4 regions of the Ruegeria sp. CDSA079 genome follow, and region 3 is predicted to be linked to each of the others. Evidence: riboswitches for the same ligand, from Rfam matches in the RefSeq annotation. Region 3 holds a riboswitch; each other region holds the start of a gene.

The links. Region 3 has a riboswitch for cobalamin ahead of AC2FJZ_RS14620 (hypothetical protein). Riboswitches for the same ligand answer to the same signal wherever they lie in the genome.
Region 1: linked by a shared signal. The riboswitch ahead of AC2FJZ_RS04180 (DUF1636 family protein) and the one ahead of AC2FJZ_RS14620 (hypothetical protein) in region 3 are both predicted to bind cobalamin.
Region 2: linked by a shared signal. The riboswitch ahead of AC2FJZ_RS01800 (DUF1636 family protein) and the one ahead of AC2FJZ_RS14620 (hypothetical protein) in region 3 are both predicted to bind cobalamin.
Region 4: linked by a shared signal. The riboswitch ahead of AC2FJZ_RS13535 (energy-coupling factor ABC transporter permease) and the one ahead of AC2FJZ_RS14620 (hypothetical protein) in region 3 are both predicted to bind cobalamin.

The regions. Positions count from the first base shown of each region.
Region 1 is NZ_JBXWQF010000003.1:57,688-62,015, forward strand. Features, by position in the region: gene AC2FJZ_RS04165 (glucokinase) at 1-100, shown strand, start outside; gene AC2FJZ_RS04170 (carbohydrate kinase family protein) at 140-1,066, shown strand; gene AC2FJZ_RS04175 (D-lyxose/D-mannose family sugar isomerase) at 1,083-1,748, shown strand; cobalamin riboswitch at 1,848-2,044, shown strand; gene AC2FJZ_RS04180 (DUF1636 family protein) at 2,143-2,499, shown strand; gene AC2FJZ_RS04185 (ABC transporter ATP-binding protein) at 2,496-3,272, shown strand; gene AC2FJZ_RS04190 (ABC transporter substrate-binding protein) at 3,285-4,235, shown strand; gene AC2FJZ_RS04195 (FecCD family ABC transporter permease) at 4,237-4,328, shown strand, end outside.
Region 2 is NZ_JBXWQF010000001.1:366,857-371,184, forward strand. Features, by position in the region: gene cobN (cobaltochelatase subunit CobN) at 1-143, opposite strand, end outside; gene cobW (cobalamin biosynthesis protein CobW) at 147-1,202, opposite strand; gene AC2FJZ_RS01800 (DUF1636 family protein) at 1,204-1,587, opposite strand; cobalamin riboswitch at 1,673-1,889, opposite strand; gene AC2FJZ_RS01805 (NAD(P)-dependent oxidoreductase) at 2,036-2,992, shown strand; gene AC2FJZ_RS01810 (FGGY-family carbohydrate kinase) at 3,438-4,328, opposite strand, start outside.
Region 3 is NZ_JBXWQF010000013.1:56,355-60,682, forward strand. Features, by position in the region: gene AC2FJZ_RS14610 (DNA polymerase III subunit gamma/tau) at 1-1,509, opposite strand, end outside; gene AC2FJZ_RS14615 (protein-tyrosine phosphatase family protein) at 1,682-2,182, shown strand; gene AC2FJZ_RS14620 (hypothetical protein) at 2,185-2,592, opposite strand; cobalamin riboswitch at 2,684-2,905, opposite strand; gene AC2FJZ_RS14625 (alpha/beta hydrolase family protein) at 3,037-3,894, shown strand; gene rsgA (ribosome small subunit-dependent GTPase A) at 3,931-4,328, opposite strand, start outside.
Region 4 is NZ_JBXWQF010000011.1:123,581-127,908, reverse strand. Features, by position in the region: gene ahcY (adenosylhomocysteinase) at 1-185, opposite strand, end outside; gene AC2FJZ_RS13545 (hypothetical protein) at 290-604, opposite strand; gene AC2FJZ_RS13540 (HD domain-containing protein) at 811-1,404, shown strand; gene AC2FJZ_RS13535 (energy-coupling factor ABC transporter permease) at 1,560-2,240, opposite strand; cobalamin riboswitch at 2,293-2,434, opposite strand; gene AC2FJZ_RS13530 (ActR/PrrA/RegA family redox response regulator transcription factor) at 2,605-3,159, opposite strand; gene AC2FJZ_RS13525 (SCO family protein) at 3,241-3,867, opposite strand; gene regB (sensor histidine kinase RegB) at 3,959-4,328, shown strand, end outside.

The DNA.
Region 1 (4,328 bases), on a different contig from region 3:
CAGTGAACTGCGCCAGTCTTTGAACCTCTACGTTTCTGAGCAAGCTGAGTTTGGTATTATCGGGGCCAACAATTTCTGCAAGAACGCCCTGAAACGTTAGGCGAAAAACTTCTTCGACAAACCGGGAAAGGACCGTGGAATGATCTTGTGTTGCGGCGAGGCTCTGATCGACATGATTGCCGAGCCAACAGCTTCGGGGGCGCAAGGTTTCGTGCCGCACACCGGAGGTGCGATCCTGAACACCGCGGTGGCCATGGGGCGTTTGGGAGTGCCCGTTGGAATGCTGACCGGAATGTCCAGCGATATGTTTGGCCAGCAACTGACCGACGCGCTAAATGCAAGCCACGTAGATACATCGCACATGGTCGTCTCGGATAGACCCACAACGCTTGCCTTCGTACAGCTCACGGACGGGCACGCAACCTACAGTTTTGTCGATGAAAACACGGCCGGGCGCATGTTGCTTCCCGAAGATATGCCGGATCAGCTTCCGGCTGTCACAGCCTTGTATCTTGGGGGGATCAGCCTAGCGTGCGAGCCCTGTGCCGATGCCTACGCGTCATTGCTGAACCAGCACGGAGGCGATCGGGCAGTGATGCTGGACCCCAATATCCGTCCGGGTTTCATCGCAGATCAAACCCGGTATCGAACACGCCTGAACCGGATGATCGCCCAATCGGATATCGTCAAAGTATCGGACGAGGATCTGGACTGGATCATTCCCGGCAGTGAACCCGAGGCGGCAAAGGCCGCCTTGCTGTTGCAGACCGGACCGTCGGCCCTGATCGTGACCCGGGGCCGCGACGGCGCGAACGGATATTTGGCGGATGGGTCACAGGTATCCGTGCCAGTGAAACCGGTGCAGGTCGTCGATACAATCGGTGCCGGAGATACGTTCAATGCAGGCGTGTTGACCGAACTCCACCGAGCGGGTCATCTGACAAAACCGGGGGTGCGAAACCTGACCCCCGACGCTTTGCGCGCGGCAATGGCCTTGGGCGCCGAGGTTGCAGCTGTAACCGTTTCCCGTGCCGGGGCAGAGCCGCCTTGGGCACATGAGCTTTGATCATTGAGGTTAGCCAATGAAGCGATCCGAAATAAACCGCATCAAGTCTGAAGCGCAGACTTTCATCCAATCCTTCGGAGCAGTGTTGCCGCCTTTCGCATATTGGTCGCCCGAGCAGCTGCGCAGCCCTGAGGCGCAAACGATCCGAGGCCGGGGCTTGGGGTGGGACATTACCGATTACGCCCAAGGCCGGTTTGACGAGTTGGGCCTTTTTCTTTTTACCCTGCGCAATGGTGAAGTGAACGATTTGAAATCCGGTCGTGGGATGCTGTACGCAGAAAAGCTATTGATCTCGAAAGATAAACAGCTGTCCCCAATGCATCGTCACATCGTAAAGGCTGAAGACATCATCAACCGGGGTGGCGGCGATCTGGTGCTGGAGATTTACGCGTCAGACCCTGAGGGAGGCATCGACCGGGACACGCCTGTTACGGTGCCAAGCGATGCCTGCCCGTTTACCCTAAAACAAGGCGAGCATCTGCGCCTGAAACCGGGGCAAAGCGTGACCTTGATGCCAGGCGTCTGGCACGCTTTCTGGGCAGAACGCGGCGATTGCCTGATTGGCGAGGTTTCGACTGTGAATGACGACCGCACCGATAATGTGTTCGAAGACCCAATCCCGAGGTTCTCGAAAATCGAGGAAGATGCCGAACCGGATTTCCTTCTTGTTTCAGACTACTAAGGTTGATCCAGTTGAGCCTGTGCAAAAGGAATAGCGGGCACAACACTTGTTTTTCGTGCCAGCCCCAGTTTCCTACCGCTTGACAAGTCTTGCATTGCCGGACTAGCTGATCTCGATGGTTCCGCAAGGGATGAAAATGGGAATACGGTACGGCGCACCCCTGCGCCAAGTCCGTGACTGCCCCCGCAACTGTAAGCGGAGAGCGACGCCACTTCACCACTGACCTCGAGGGGTTGGGAAGGTTGGCCGAGCCTTGACCCGCAAGTCAGGAGACCTGCCATCGCATGTTAAACCAACCCGGGGCGGGGCGTCCTGGAAGGAGGCTCGATGGCGCGTTTGCGTGAAAACCCGGTATGGTCCCCCTGTCTGTGTCCGACAAAAGACGGAGACGGCAATGACCACCTATCCTGAGCATTTCGTTCTGATCTGTTCCACATGTCAAGGAACGATGACGGCGGAAGCCGTGCAAACCGCATTGGACGATCGGTTGCCAGACGGTTTTGAAACCCGGTTGATTGCCTGCATGGCAGGTTGTGAACGGGCCACGACCGTTGGTTTTCAGGCCACGGGAAAAGCGCAGTACCTGTTTGGCGATATTGAGACGGCCAACGATCTGACCGCTCTGGTTGAATTTGCAACCCAGTTTGGCGACAGCAAGGACGGCTGGACCAGCGCTTCGCATCGCCCCCCTGCCCTGTTTACCAAAACCTTGTCGCGGATGCCTGCCATGCCATCGCAGGGGGCTTCATGAGTTTCCTGGTTGTCGAAGATCTGGAGTACTATGCCCTGAATGGCGATGTGCTGCTTCAGGATGTGTCCTTCCGCCTCGACGAAGGCTCAATTCTCGCAATCGCTGGACCAAATGGTGCCGGAAAAACCACTCTGCTGAATTTGCTGTGCGGAATTGAAAGGCTGGTTCTGGGGGACGTTCGCGTCCGAAATCAAAGCCTCCGCACCCTTACCGCTCATGAACGTGCTCGAACCATTGCAGTGGTTGGCCAGCAGGAAATGCCAGATGCGCGATTGCGTCTGCGCGACTATGTTGCTCTGGGGCAAATCCCGATTAAAGCTGATCGATCGGCAGGAGAACATAAAGAGGATCTTGATCGGGTTCTGGCGACGGCCGGTCTGTTGCACCTTGCCGGAAAACCCATAGGCCAACTATCGGGAGGCGAACGCCAGCGGGCGCATATCGCGCGGGCGCTGGCACAAAACCCGTCTTTACTGTTTTTGGACGAACCGACAAACCATCTGGACCCGGATGCCAAGGGGCACATGCTGTCCCTGGTTGCCGAGTTGGGCGTAACGGTGGTCATGATCGTGCATGATCTGGTCATGATTCCGGAATTCGCCACCCATGTTGCGTTGATGAAATCCACACGCCTGACAGGGTTCGGACCTGTTAGCGACGTACTGACCCCCGACCGGGTGCGCGACACCTTTGGCGTGGATTACCTGTGCTTTCAGCATGAAGGCCGCATGATCCCTGCCTTGGATATCCGAAAAAGAAAACTGTCATCATAACAGGAGCTTACAATGATGCACAAACTCTGGCCCGTGGCTTTGTTCACCGGTCTGGCCAGCGGCGCGGCTGCAGATGCTATAACAGTGGACAATTGCGGTGAAACGTTGGTGTTTGAAACCGCACCGGAACGTCTTGTCGTGCATGACATGAACATGACAGACATGGCTTTCGCCCTTGGCCTGCAAGACCAGATCGTGGGCCTGACCGGCATCACCGGATGGTACAAGACAAGCCCTGATTTTGACGCGCAACGCGGCGAAATTCCTGAGCTTGCGCCCAAATACCCAACCATCGAAAACCTCGTCTCGGTCGAGCCGGACCTGTTCTTTGCAGGCTGGTATTATGGCATGAAGCCGGGTGGCGACGTGACCCCGGACACTTTGGAACCCTTCGGCATCAAGACCATGGTTCTGACCGAAAGCTGTATCCATTTGGACAAGGATCGCCCCACGGCCAGCATGGATCTGCTGTTCAACGACGTGTTGCGTCTTGGTCAGGTCATGCAGGTTGAAGACAAGGCCGAGGCACTGGTCGCGGGTTGGAAGGACCAACTGACCGCCATTGAAGCGAAAACTGTCGACTTGGCGAAAACGCGCGTCTTCCTCTTGGATGGGCCAGCTGATGCGCCTTTCACAGCCGGCAAATTCGCAATTCCCGACGCAATGATTGCAGCGGCCGGTGGCGAAAGCGTGACCCATGATCTGGAAACAAGCTGGGGCCGCACCTCGTGGGAGGCCGTGGCTGCCGCCAACCCTGAGTTCCTGGTATTGCTGGACTATCAGACCGGAAACGGTGCAGAAGATACGTTCCAGTTTCTGAAAGATCATCCAGTTATGTCACAAACCGATGCCGTCAAGAACGAACGCTGGATTGGCCTGCGTTACGAAGAACTGACACCTGGACCGGCGAACATTGAAGCCATTGAGAAGATGGCCAAAGCGATGCATCCGGAGATCAACTGATATGGCCCATTTGGGCCGTTCGATATTGCTGGGGGCGATCGTTTTGATCGCCCTTTTGCTGCTGTCCATCGTTTATGGAACGACGCAAATTCC
Region 2 (4,328 bases), on a different contig from region 3:
CCACCGCGATGCCATCCCGCCGCGAAAGCGCCGAGGTCACTGTCCGAGAAGGACAAGACAACCAGATCCGCCGGGCTTTGGCCCAGATCGGTTGGGGTCTCGGTTTCCTCGAGCCCATGGCTTTCGCGGAAGACGACGTGCATGGGTTACTCGGCGGCCTCGGTGACGCCCGCGAGGATCTCGCGGATTTCAGCCTCTTTGATGTCGTCATGCTCGGCAATGACCACCAGACGCGAGCGGCGCTCTTCACCCGGTTCCCACGGACGGTCATACTGGTGACGAACGCGCGCACCGACGGCTTGAACGAGAAGGCGCATGGGTTTGCCTTGGACGGCAGCGTAACCCTTGACGCGCAAGATGTTCAACTCGGTCGCCAAGCGTTCGATATTGGTGACCAGCGCGGCCGGGTCGGTCTGTTCTGGCAGTTCGACGATGATGCTTTCAAAATCGTCGTGTTCGTGATCATGGTGACCGTCGTGATGCGACGGGCGGGCATCCATGTCATCCTCGGCAGCGGATTCCAGACCCAGCACGACGCGGACATCCACAACGCCTTCGGCAACCTCAACCACGGGCAGGGGGCGCGGCGCTTCGGCGGCGATGACTTCTTTGGCCTTGGCCACGCCCTCGGGGCCCGCCAGATCGGGTTTCGTCAGCAGGATGATGTCGGCGCAGGAAATCTGATCCTCGAACACTTCGGACAGTGGCGTTTCGTGGTCGATCGAGTCGTCGGCCATGCGCTGAGCATCCACGGCTTCGACATTCGGCGCAAACCGACCGGCGGCGACGGCTTCGGCATCGGCCAGAGCGATCACGCCATCCACGGTGATTTTCGAGCGAATATCGGGCCAGTCGAAGGCTTTGAGCAACGGTTTGGGCAGAGCGAGGCCCGAGGTTTCGATCAGGATATGCTCAGGGCGCGGCTCCAGCGCCATCAGAGCTTCGATGGTTGGGATGAAATCGTCGGCCACGGTGCAGCAGATGCAGCCGTTTGCCAGTTCCATGATGTTTTCCGCCGGACAGTCCGGGATGGCACAGGATTTCAGGATGTCGCCATCGACACCCACATCGCCGAACTCGTTGACGACCACGGCCAGACGCTTGCCCTGTGGGTTCTGCATCAGGTGTTTGACCAGCGTCGTCTTGCCCGAGCCCAGAAATCCGGTGATCACGGTGACGGGCAGTTTTTCAAGGTTCGACATGTCAGGCTCCAATCGGGGGAATGCGCGAGGCGCAGTTTTTGCGGAAATGTTCGGGGCGCTCGCGCCATTTGACCAAGCCGTCTTGGGTGGCCAGATACTTTGTGACGCCGTCGATGATGACATCGACATGATCAACCTCATTCAGGTTCTCATAAACAAAGGTCCAGCGATCCGGGCCACCGCGCAGCACTATGGAACAGCCCTGATCACAATTCGAAAGGCACTCGACAGGTTTCAGGGTAATGCCGTCGGGCAATTCGGCCTGTTCCAAGGCCTGGTGCAGCAATGTGCCGGGGCGCTGCGCATCATCCTCAACAGCCTGACCGCGGCGGCAGGTCGTACAGACCAGCAGCTCGACCGGTGCGGTCTCAGTCGTATCTCTCATCCCCCCAAATCCTCTTCGCGGGGGACGGGGTTTCAAGCGGGCCACGTGTTGCAACATGGACCCGACACCGGAACACCCCGCCCGGTTTCAACTTCGGGTGCTGGCAGGTCTCCCGGCTTGCGGATGTCAGAGGCCCGGTTCGTCAGGGTCCTCTGTCGGATGTCCCGCCTTCCCGGCCTTGGCCAGTGGCATTGGGCACCCTCTCCGGTCACGGTCGCGGGGGCGGCTGCGTTTGGCGGACAACCCGTTGACGCATTCCCTTTTCATCTGCTGTTGCAGACACCAACGAAAGGGACATGCGGCACCGCTGACCCGCTTGTCAAGCGCGTTACGCGTAACATCTGGGGAAGGGTGCGAAAAGCGACCTGCGGTTGTCGTTGGGCGGCATGAATGGTCGCATAAATCCGTGATCGCATGACGGGCACATGCCAACAGGGAGAGGCGACATATGAAAGTTGGATTTATCGGGTTGGGAAATGTCGGCGGCAAGCTGTCAGGATCCTTGCTGCGAAATGGTATTGATCTGACGGTGCATGATCTGAACGCGGATCTGGTGACCGAGTTTGTCGCCCAAGGCGCAAAGGCAGCAGAGGGTCCGGCTCAGTTGATGCGGGACTGTGATGCGGTCATCACCTGCCTGCCGTCGCCTGCAGCCTCGGACGCCGTGATGCAGGAGATGCTGCCCGAGGTTGGCCCCGGCAAGATCTGGATGGAGATGTCGACCACCGACGAAGCCGAGGTCAAGCGTCTTGGCGCTGAGGTAATCGAACGCGGTGGCGCGGCGGTGGATTGCCCGGTTTCAGGCGGATGTCATCGGGCAGCCACTGGCAATATCTCGATCTTCGCGGGATGTGACCGCGAAACATTCGAACGGATTCTACCGTTTCTGACCACCATGGGGCGGCGTGTTTTGCATACCGGTGAACTGGGCTCTGCCTCGGTTCTGAAGGTGCTGACCAACTATCTGGCCACAGCCAATCTGATCACCTGTGCCGAAGCACTGGTGACTGCCAAGGCAGCAGGTATGGATCTGGGCACGACCTACGAGGCCATCAAAATCTCTTCCGGCACGTCCTTTGTGCATGAAACCGAAAGCCAGGTCATCCTGAATGGATCCCGCGATATTTCGTTCACAATGGATTTGGTGAAAAAGGATATAGGTCTGTTTCAGGAGGTCGCGGACCGCGCCGGTGTGCCGCTTGAGATGAACCCGGTCATGATCAAGATCTTCGAGGACGCCATCGCAAGGTATGGCGAACGCGAGTTGTCGCCAAACATCATCAAACGATTGGAAGAGGCCACCGGCCTGGACATCCGCGCGCCGGGATTTCCACCCGAAATGCTGGATGATGAGCCTGAAGAACCTGGGTATGAGGTCGTCCCGCAAAACCGGATCGGGCACTGAACGCCGGTTGTTATTGGTGGCAAAGGGCCGCCCGGTCTTGCGATTGTTCAAGACCGAGTATCCTTTGCCATCCCCAGAGCGACATTGACCTGTGCGTGCCCCACGATACTGGCGGTTTTTGTCCGTTTGACTCTCACTCAGGTTTTTCTTGGAGAGGGCTACGTTGCCCTCAAGATAATGCAAATCCGCATCCAGCCATGGCCCCCTCAGAGGTATCTCTGCAGCGCAAATCGGAAACTGCAAACTGGCTTGTGAATGTCGGGATTGGGGCTTGTCGCTGCCGAATGCAACCGCAGTAGCCAGTTCACATCGCAATGACCGGTTAGTGCTCTTTCAGCCAGTCAGGGCGCACCGCAGAGAACAGCGGCATCGAGCCCATTCCGTTCAGTTTCACGCTGGTCCCCAATGTCTGCTATCGGAGTTCCGTGCAGGTTTTTAGGGTATCCTATGGGCGTGGTTCCAGGCCTGCTTTTGCGGCTCTGTGCCAACTGTTCGCGTAACGTTGGTAGCTCACGTCGGTCTTGTGAAAATAGGTTTCGACGTCGAAGGCCGCGCGCTCGGGGAGTGCGCCTGTTGCCAAGAGGGCGGCTCCCTGGCTCGTTCCTGTTGCGGTGACGGTCGCGTCGACCCTGCAGTTTGTCGCCGCGGCGAGCATACTGGCGAAGCCTTTGTTCCTGGCAAATGGACCTTCGACGATAATAGGGCCCTTGTGTCCGGTCAGCGACAGGCATTCCGCGGTCATCAATCCGAGGTAAAAACTCACCGCCGCCGCGCGTTCCTGGGTTCCGGGCAAAGGCTCTGACCCCATCCAGCTGTGTTTTTGCCCCTGAAACGGTCCGCTGTCCGGGACCATTGCGGGCAAGAGCATGGGGCCGTCTTTCGCGACCAGGTCAAGGAATTGCTCTGCACATTGAGTGGTTTGACCGTTCATCGCTAACTCGAACTCGCGTCCCCCCATGAAACGGGCGGAGGGTACCGGGGCACCCAGTGCGTTGACGTTAAGAAGCGTGTCGCGCGAAGGTTCCAGAGTTACTTCTTCGCCGCCGATGGTCATGGCAATGACCCATGTCCCGGTCGAAACGACGGAAAACGGCCCGGTTCGGGTCAGTACATGAGGCAAAAGCGATGCGTTTGAATCGTGGATGCCGCAGTGCACCAGCGTGTCAAAGCGCAGGCCGGTTTGCGATGCGACCTGCGGCAACACGGGTCCGAGAACCTCCGCAGATTTGCGTGCGGGCGCCATTTTTTCAGATATGCCCAACCGTTCGACCAACGAAGAATAGTGCGCCTTGGACGGTTTCCACAGATCCGTGTGACAACCAAGGGACGACACGTC
Region 3 (4,328 bases):
TTGCAGGGCAGAACCCAACCGGGGCGCAAGGTCGGCCGGTGCCTGCGCGGCAGGGGTGAATTCGATCCGACCGGGTTGATAAGACACCAGCCGCACGCCGTTTTCCACTTCGACCAGAAGCTTCACGTCGCGGTTGGCACGGATCAGTTCGACCACATGCTCAAAGGTCGGATACCGGGCCAGGGCCGTCTGGACATCCTGTGCCAATGCGGCAACGGGCGCGCCGATTGGGCCGCGTGGGGGCGCTGCGTATGCAGGTGCCGCGGCCGCGCTGGCCTGTAAAGGCACTGCGCCCTGCCGAGACACCGAAGCGCCGCCACCAGGTCCACCAGCCGGAGGTGGCGGGGCATCCTGCAACCGTTTGATTAATTCTTCAGGGCTGGGCAGATCGGCCACATGGGTCAGGCGGATAACGGCCATCTCAGCGGCCATCATGGCATTGGGCGCGGCAGAGACTTCTTCTAGCGCCTTCAGCAGCATCTGCCACATTCGGGTCAGGACACGCATCGGCAGGGCCTCTGCCATGTGCTGGCCACGGCTCCGTTCATCCGGCGAAACAGTCGGGTCTTCGGCGGCGTCGGGCGTGATCTTTACGACGGACACCCAATGCGTGATTTCGGCCAGATCGCGCAAGACGGCCAACGGGTCTGCGCCTTCTGCGTATTGTCCGCTCAGTTCCGTCAGCGCGCCAGCGGCATCGCCACGCAGGATCATGTCCATCAGGTCCAGAACGCGGCCACGGTCCGCAAGTCCCAGCATTGCGCGGACCTGTTCGGCCGTGGTTTCACCCGCCCCATGCGAAATTGCCTGATCCAGCAGCGAGGTTGCATCCCTTGCCGATCCTTCTGCTGCGCGGGTGATCAGCGCCAGAGCATCTTCGGCGATCTGAGCGTTTTCGGCAGCCGCGATCTTTTGCAGAAGGCCGATCATGTCCTCTGGTTCGATCCGGCGCAAATCAAAGCGCTGACAGCGGGACAGAACCGTGACAGGCACTTTGCGGATTTCGGTGGTTGCGAAGATGAATTTCACATGTTCAGGCGGTTCCTCAAGCGTCTTGAGCAGCGCGTTGAAGGCGCTGGTCGAGAGCATGTGAACCTCGTCGATAATGTAGATTTTGTAACGTGCGCTGGCGGCGCGATAGCGGACACTGTCGATGATCTCGCGGATGTCGTTCACACCGGTTCGGCTGGCGGCGTCCATCTCCATCACATCGACATGGCGGCCTTCCATGATCGCCACGCAATGTTCGCATTGGCCGCAAGGTTCGGTCGTTGGGCTGCCAGCGCCGTCGGGACCGATGCAGTTCATACCCTTGGCGATGATCCGCGCGGTGGTGGTTTTACCGGTGCCGCGAATGCCGGTCATGATGAAAGCCTGCGCAATCCGGTCCGCTTCGAATGCGTTTTTCAGGGTGCGCACCATGGCATCCTGGCCCACCAGATCGGCAAAGGTTTCCGGGCGATATTTGCGGGCGAGAACCTGATAGGCGGGGCTGGGAGTGTCGGTCATGTTTTCTCGGTCGGATTCGGGGCTTCGGCACAGCGTAGTGGCCGCTGTCGTTTACGTCCACAGCATGGCGCGATGATTTTTGATTTAGAAACCGGCCGGTTTCGCACTAAGCTGTTCCAACAGATTTAAAGACTCATATTTGTAACGAGTTCTGGGTGGAGGACACAGGTTCATGTCGCAGCTGGTTATCTATGCTTTGCAAGTCGCAGGGGGAACGCTTGCCCTGACGTCGATGCCCGGACGCGGTGGTGATTACGGGGGTGATCTTGAAACGATTGCGGCATGGAAGCCGGGGCTTGTTGTTTCAATGACAACGGATGTCGAGCTGCTTCAGCATGGGGCGCAGGATTTCGGCAGCGATATCCAAAGCCGCGCGAGCCGATGGGTGCATCTGCCGATCGAAGACTTTGGTGCACCTACTGCAGCAGTTGAAGAGGCATGGCCCGGCGTCAGCGCCGCCGCCCGGCACGCCCTGGCTGGAGGAGGCCGGGTGCTGGTGCATTGTCGGGGCGGCTGCGGCAGGTCGGGGATGGTTGTCCTGAGGCTGATGGTCGAATGCGGCGAGCGGGCAGACAAGGCCCTTGAGCGTTTGCGGGTGTTGCGTCCCTGTGCAGTGGAAACAGATGCCCAACTGGCCTGGGCGGCACGGGAATTTCAGACTCAGGTCGTGTAGTCTTAGGCCGAAAGATGTTCAGGCGCGTGCACGGGTTTGCGGGGCCGCAGCGTTATAACCTCGATCATCGCGCAGGGTGGGTCTGCAATGAGGCCGGATGGCAAGGTGGTGAACGTATTCCCAAAGATCAGATCGGCGTACGCGTTCAGGTCCTCGGGCTGAACTTCAGACTGTGTGCCGCAAAAGATGCGAATTCTGTCTGATTGAGCTCGAATGGTTGCGTGGCACCCTTCCGCGCAATGCGCCAATTCACTGCCGCCATCAAACTCGAATTCGTCGCCTGTGGCCGCTGTGGCCTGAGTCATAGCCTCGGAAACCGAGCGCGCAAGTCGCGCCAAGGCGGGGCAGGTTTTGCCTGTCCGCTGACATACCGTTGCGCTGTATTCATGTGTCTTTGTCTTCCAGATCATCCTGCGCCCTCCGCGCGTGTTGGACAGGAAGATCGGGTCAGGTGGGACGGCAAAGTGCAGTCAGGACCTGCCCGGACACCCCGCCCGAGTTTCGGTTTCAATTCCGATGGCAGGTCTCCTGACTTGCGGGTCTTGGCTTTGCCGACCTTCCCAGCCCTGGGGGCCAGTGGTGTTTTGGCATCGCTCACCGCTTACAGTTGCGGGGGCAGTCGCGGATTTGGTTTGCACCCGAATGACCAGGCTGAACCGCACCGTGTTCCCTTTTCATCCCGACCCCTTGTGGGGGACAGGAACCATCACACAACCGCTAGCGTCTGACCCGGTGCCGAGTCAAGCTGATCTTTTCGCCCGACGTTTGGTCATGCTGGATGGGTGGAAAGTTCCCGCGTAGAGTCTTCACCATTGAAGGTAAGCAAGTAAATTTTCAGCGCAGGGTCAGGGATCATGTTGGACACAGAGCAGGCGGTTTTGACCGAAGATTTCCTCTTTCCGTCCGGGTCGACGACCCTATCAGCGCGGCTGTACCGACTGATCACAGAACCCGAGACCGTGGTTGTTCTGAACAGCGCAACAGGCGTGCCGCGCGACTATTATCGCCACTTCGCACGTTGGCTGGCTGCAGAGCGAGGCATGGCGTGCCTGACATATGACTACCGGGATTTTGGGCATTCTCTGACCGGCCGTATGAAGGATGCACGTGCGACAATGGCGGATTGGGCTTTGATCGACATGCCAGCGGCGCGGGCGGAAATGCGCAGGCGCTATCCTGATGCGCAGCAGTGGACCATTGGTCATTCGATAGGTGCGATGCTGGGGCCGGTTCAGCCGGATATTGATCTGATCGATCGAATGATTTCCGTGTGTTCGGGGCTAGTGACCCTGAGTGATCACCCGTGGCCTTATCGAGGATTGGCCGGTGTGTTCTGGTATGGGCACGCGCCATTGCTGGTAAAAGCGCTGGGCTATCTGCCGGGAAAGGCAATCGGGTTTGGCGCGGACTTGCCGGCCTCGGTCTACTGGCAATGGCGCAAATGGTGCACGGCACCTTTGAGTTATGTGCCTGAAATCGGACAATACCTTCCGGAGACGCGTTGGGACGGCTCTCGTACACCCGTGGACTTGTTCACTTTCGAAGACGACCAGATGGTCCCGCCAGAAGCGGTCTGGCGGCTTGCCGACCTTTATGGCACCGAGGCTAAGCGGCACCTGCTTAGGTCTGATGATTTCGGATTGCCGGAGATTGGCCATATCGGAGCATTTGCCCGGCGCAATGCGGCAGTATGGCCGCGCCTGATCGCTTGACCAGGCGCGGCACACGAATTGACGTACACCTTCCAGCTATCGCCCTTTGCGCAGTTTTTGTTCCTGCATGACACCCCGCACCATCTTACCAAACGCTTTGTCCCGCGCCCGGGATTGGGCGACAGTTTCCGAGTTGCGCTGATCTTCGCGCCGAAGTTTTCGCCAACGATCCAAGCGGGCAGGATCAAGCACGCCTTGGTTGATTGCCTGCTGTACCGCGCAGCCTGGCTCGGAGTCGTGCTGACAATCTGAAAAGCGGCAGTTCAGGCCAAGTTCGGTGAGGTCTGAAAAAACTTCGTCGATACCGTCCTGAGCGTCCAGCAAGCGCAAAGCGCGCATTCCAGGCGTGTCGATCAGCCAGCCGCCGTTGCGCATCCGATGTAATGCGCGTGCCGTAGTTGTGTGCCGACCGCGAGCGTCGTCCTCTCGAATAC
Region 4 (4,328 bases), on a different contig from region 3:
ATCAGAACAGCTGTCTGGATTGTCATGTGCAGCGATCCAACGATGCGTGCACCAGACAAAGGCTTGCTTTCGCCGTATTCCGCACGCAGGGACATCAGGCCCGGCATTTCGGTTTCAGCAATATCCAATTCCTTGCGACCGAACCCGGCCAGTGAAATGTCCTTAACGATATAGTCCCCGGCCATCAGGCGCTCCATTTTTCCGGTTAAACTCAGTCCCGGCTGCCACTAGCATTCCTTGGGGCAGGTGGCAATGTCGATGACTTCAGATCGAAGGGTATAGGCCGCTGTCAGCTTGGGGTGCCTTCAATTTTTACTTTTGGTATCGCTTCGAAAAAATCTGTGCCGACGGCAACAATACAACTAATGCCGTTCGCATTGGTGACCAGTACGGTATAACTTCCGGTTTCTTTTGAGGTCCAGACCTCCATCACCGAATGCGCGCCGCGCGTTTTTTGCAGACCGCCAAAGGCCAATTCCTCGGCGTAGTTTTCCTGCAATTTGGCGATAATATCGTCGCGCTCTGCGCAATTCTTGGCAAAGGCGGGCGGGGCTGTAGCAGCCATACCAAAGGTCAATGCAAGGGCGAACAAACGTTTGAACATGACAAACTCCTTTCATTTCGCGTTTCGCTTGTGAGAGGAGCACACCGGGAGAAGCATGTGCCCCCCTCGGTTTTTATGTCGGGATCGGATGATGTTGTTTCAAAGCACGAATGCTCAAGAAAACGTTGGCAGCAAGTGATCCTGACAGGTAGATCATACCATAAAATTACGATTTTAATGTGTTCGACTTCACAAGGCATGGCAAAATGGCAACACAACCCCGAGCATGGCAGAGGATGCTGTCAGGCCGCAGGCTGGACCTGTTGGACCCAACCCCGGTCGATATCGAGATCGAAGATATCGCGCATGGGCTGGCCTTTGTGGCCCGCTGGAACGGGCAGACAAACGGTGAATTCGCCTATTCCGTAGCCGAACATTCTCTGCTGGTTGAAGAGATTTTTGGCCGCATCGCCCCCAAAGCCCCCGCTAAATGGCGATTGGCAGCCCTGTTACATGACGCACCGGAATATGTGATCGGCGATATGATCTCACCCGTCAAATCCGCTGTAGGCCCGGACTATGGCGCTCTGGATGACCGGTTGGCGGCGGCGATCCATATCCGCTTCGGGTTGCCTGCTGAAGTGCCGAAGACGATCAAACGACAGATCAAGAAAGCCGACAAGATCAGCGCCTGGATGGAGGCCACCCAAATCGCGGGATTCTCTGAGCCAGAGGCGACCAAGTTCTTCGGTCGCCCGGATAAGGCGGTGATGGAGGGGTTGAGGATTACGCTGCGTACGCCGGTCAAGGTGCGAGAGGCGTATATGGAACGACATGCGGCGTTGATAGCTTTTCTATAGAAAACCAATTTCAACCAATGTCCGGATTGCACCCAAGCTACCGAGATGATGCGGGGTAACGATTGACTGTGTTGACGATGTTGCGAGGTGATTTCATCAATACCGTCTAGGGTGATCTGTGGCACGAAGAGCACCACAGATCGTCAATTTCACGCCTAAGTGGCTGCGTTATGCAAACGGTTGGTGAACACGCCTTTGTCGGTCAGATCACGCAAGCTTTTCGCACCCGCCAGAGCTGCCAGATCGGCCAACGGTTCGATCAGAATGACTAGCAGATACGCCACGCCAAAGCTGGTTACAGCCGTAAGGTTCTCGCTGCCGAAGCCTTGACCGTAAATCGCCCAGAAAGCCACCCAAGCCACAACACCACCCTGATAGACCGCTGACATCTTTAGTACGTCCAAGTACCGCAGATCGACATATGCAGTCGTCGATGGAATAACTTTCTTTGCCAGCGCGTCCACTGCAAAGAGCGGGAACAGCAGAGTGGAGATGTTCACAAAATACATTGGCAAATCAGTTGGGGCGAAAAGAAAACCCTGGATCGCCAAACCGCCTGCAAGACCGAGGGCCGCAGGCCCGGAACCAAGCAGCAAAAACAGTGTCGTACCAAGGATTATGTGCACTTCGGAGATTCCAACAGCGAAGTGTGGCAAGATTTCAAAGAAGATGAACACCCCAAAAGCGGCAATGACAGACCGAACGCCAAATGAGACGGCGGAGTGGGTTTGGAGATCATCATTGATCACTTTCAAGGAATAGCCCGCAGCGGCAGCAGCCGTCCCATAGGCGAGGGCCATTTTCGCGCCGTCAACGACGCCAGGTTCGATATGCATAGTAGAGTTCCTTTCGCGTCCACCCGACGCAGAAAAAGGGCCAGAGAATTCCGGCGGTTGCGTAAAGATGGTTGGTATCCTGACTCGTAGCCTTGAAAACTATGACTACTTACAGTTGCGGGGGCAGTCCGGGCTTTTACCCGGTTCCCAATTAAGACCTCCTCTCGAAGGTCACCATCGTCGCTACACTACACAAGCTAAGGTTCGGAGCAAGGCTTGATTGCGGCGCTTAGGCATTTGCCAGCGGCAGATGAAGCGGAAATTAGGTTGGTGAATATGAAAATCCGCTTTGCCCCGCAAAGCAGACTTAATCCGTGACCTCAGAGCAGAATCTTGGTTCAGATTGAAACCAATTCGCCACTCGTCACCGCGGGCTTCGCTTCGCCAAAATACGCTGCAAAGTCCGGCGATGCATGTTCAGCCGGCGTGCGGTCTCCGACACGTTCCGGTCACACAGTTCGTAGACCCGCTGAATATGCTCCCAGCGCACGCGATCCGCACTCATGGGGTTTTCCGGCGGTGGCGGCAGTTCGTCGCCCTTGGCCAGCAGCGCATTGGTGATGTCGGTGGCATCGGCGGGTTTGGACAGATAATCGGTTGCACCGATCTTGACGGCCGCTACGGCAGTGGCAATCGCGCCATATCCGGTCAGAACAACAACCCGGCTGTCGGGGCGCTTTTCCCGCAGCACTTCGACAACATCCAACCCGTTGCCGTCTTCCAGCCGCAAATCCACAACCGCGTAAGCGGGCGGGCGGGCGGTAGAAATGGCGCGGCCTGCGGCAACGGAACCGGCGGTTTCAACTTCGAATCCGCGCTTTTCCATCGCCTTGGCCAGACGTCTCAGAAACGGCTCGTCATCATCTACCAAAAGCAGGGACTTGTCAGGGCCGATATCAAGCTGAGAACTGTCTGCCATATGTTAGGTCTTTCCGTTATTTCATGCCTTTGGCTTGGGTATGAGTAATAGCAGCGCAGGAACAAAGGTCAAACAACCTTGTCACGATGCGGCCTGATCAAGAAAGCACCCAACCTTGTCCGCCATCTGCTCGGCCGTGTCATCGCGCTTGAAAAACTCAAGAAAACCGTGCTCGGGCGTAACCAGATAGGTGAAGGTGGAATGATCGACCAAATAAAACTCGTCGCTTTTGTCATGGGCCTTGTAATAGGTCTTGTAGGCTTTGCTGGCTGCTTTCACCTGCTCGGGTGAGCCGGTCAGCGCGATGGTTTTGCCGCCGAGGTTGAATGCATAGTCGGCCATCACTTCGGGCGTGTCGCGATCCGGATCAATTGAGATGAACAGCGGCGTCACCGATTGCCCGCGTTCAGCCAGAATATCGACGGCCTCGGCGTTGCGCGACATGTCGAAAGGGCAGACATCGGGGCAGAACGTATAACCGAAATAAACCAGCGTCGGTTCAGTGATCACGTCTGCGTCAGTGACCGTCTCACCCTTGCCATTGACCAGCTCAAAGGGTCCGCCGATTGTTGCGGTTCCTCCGGCGATCTGGCTGGACCGGCACTGCGCGAACTGATCGCCAGAGCCGCCACCACGCGTCAGAAGCCACATGGCCCCAAGGCCAATTACCAGTACAACAGCTGCAAGAATTGCGTATAGACGGGTCATTTCAGTTTTCCGGTCGCAAGGGGGTTGTTGATCGCTTCGGCCGGGACACCTATCAAGATGATCAGCCTTTGCAACAGGACATAAAGAACCAATGGCAGAATCCAATCAGACTTTTTGGCGCGGCCAGGAACGGAGCAGCTGGATTCGCCTGCGCACCCTGATCCTGTTGCGATGGGTGGCCATCATCGGCCAGTTCACTGCCATCACCGTTGCCCAGCAATATTATGACGTGCAGCTGCATCTGGGCCTGTGCTATCTGGCCATCGGCATTTCGGTCATGAGCAATTTTACGGCCATTTTGTTGTTCCCGCAGAACAAGCGCCTGACCGAGTTTGAAAATTTCCTGATGGTCCTGTTTGATCTGCTGCAGCTGTCGATACTGCTGTATCTGACGGGGGGCTTGAACAATCCGTTTGCGCTGCTTCTGTTGGGGCCAGTTACAATTTCTGCCAATGTCATGA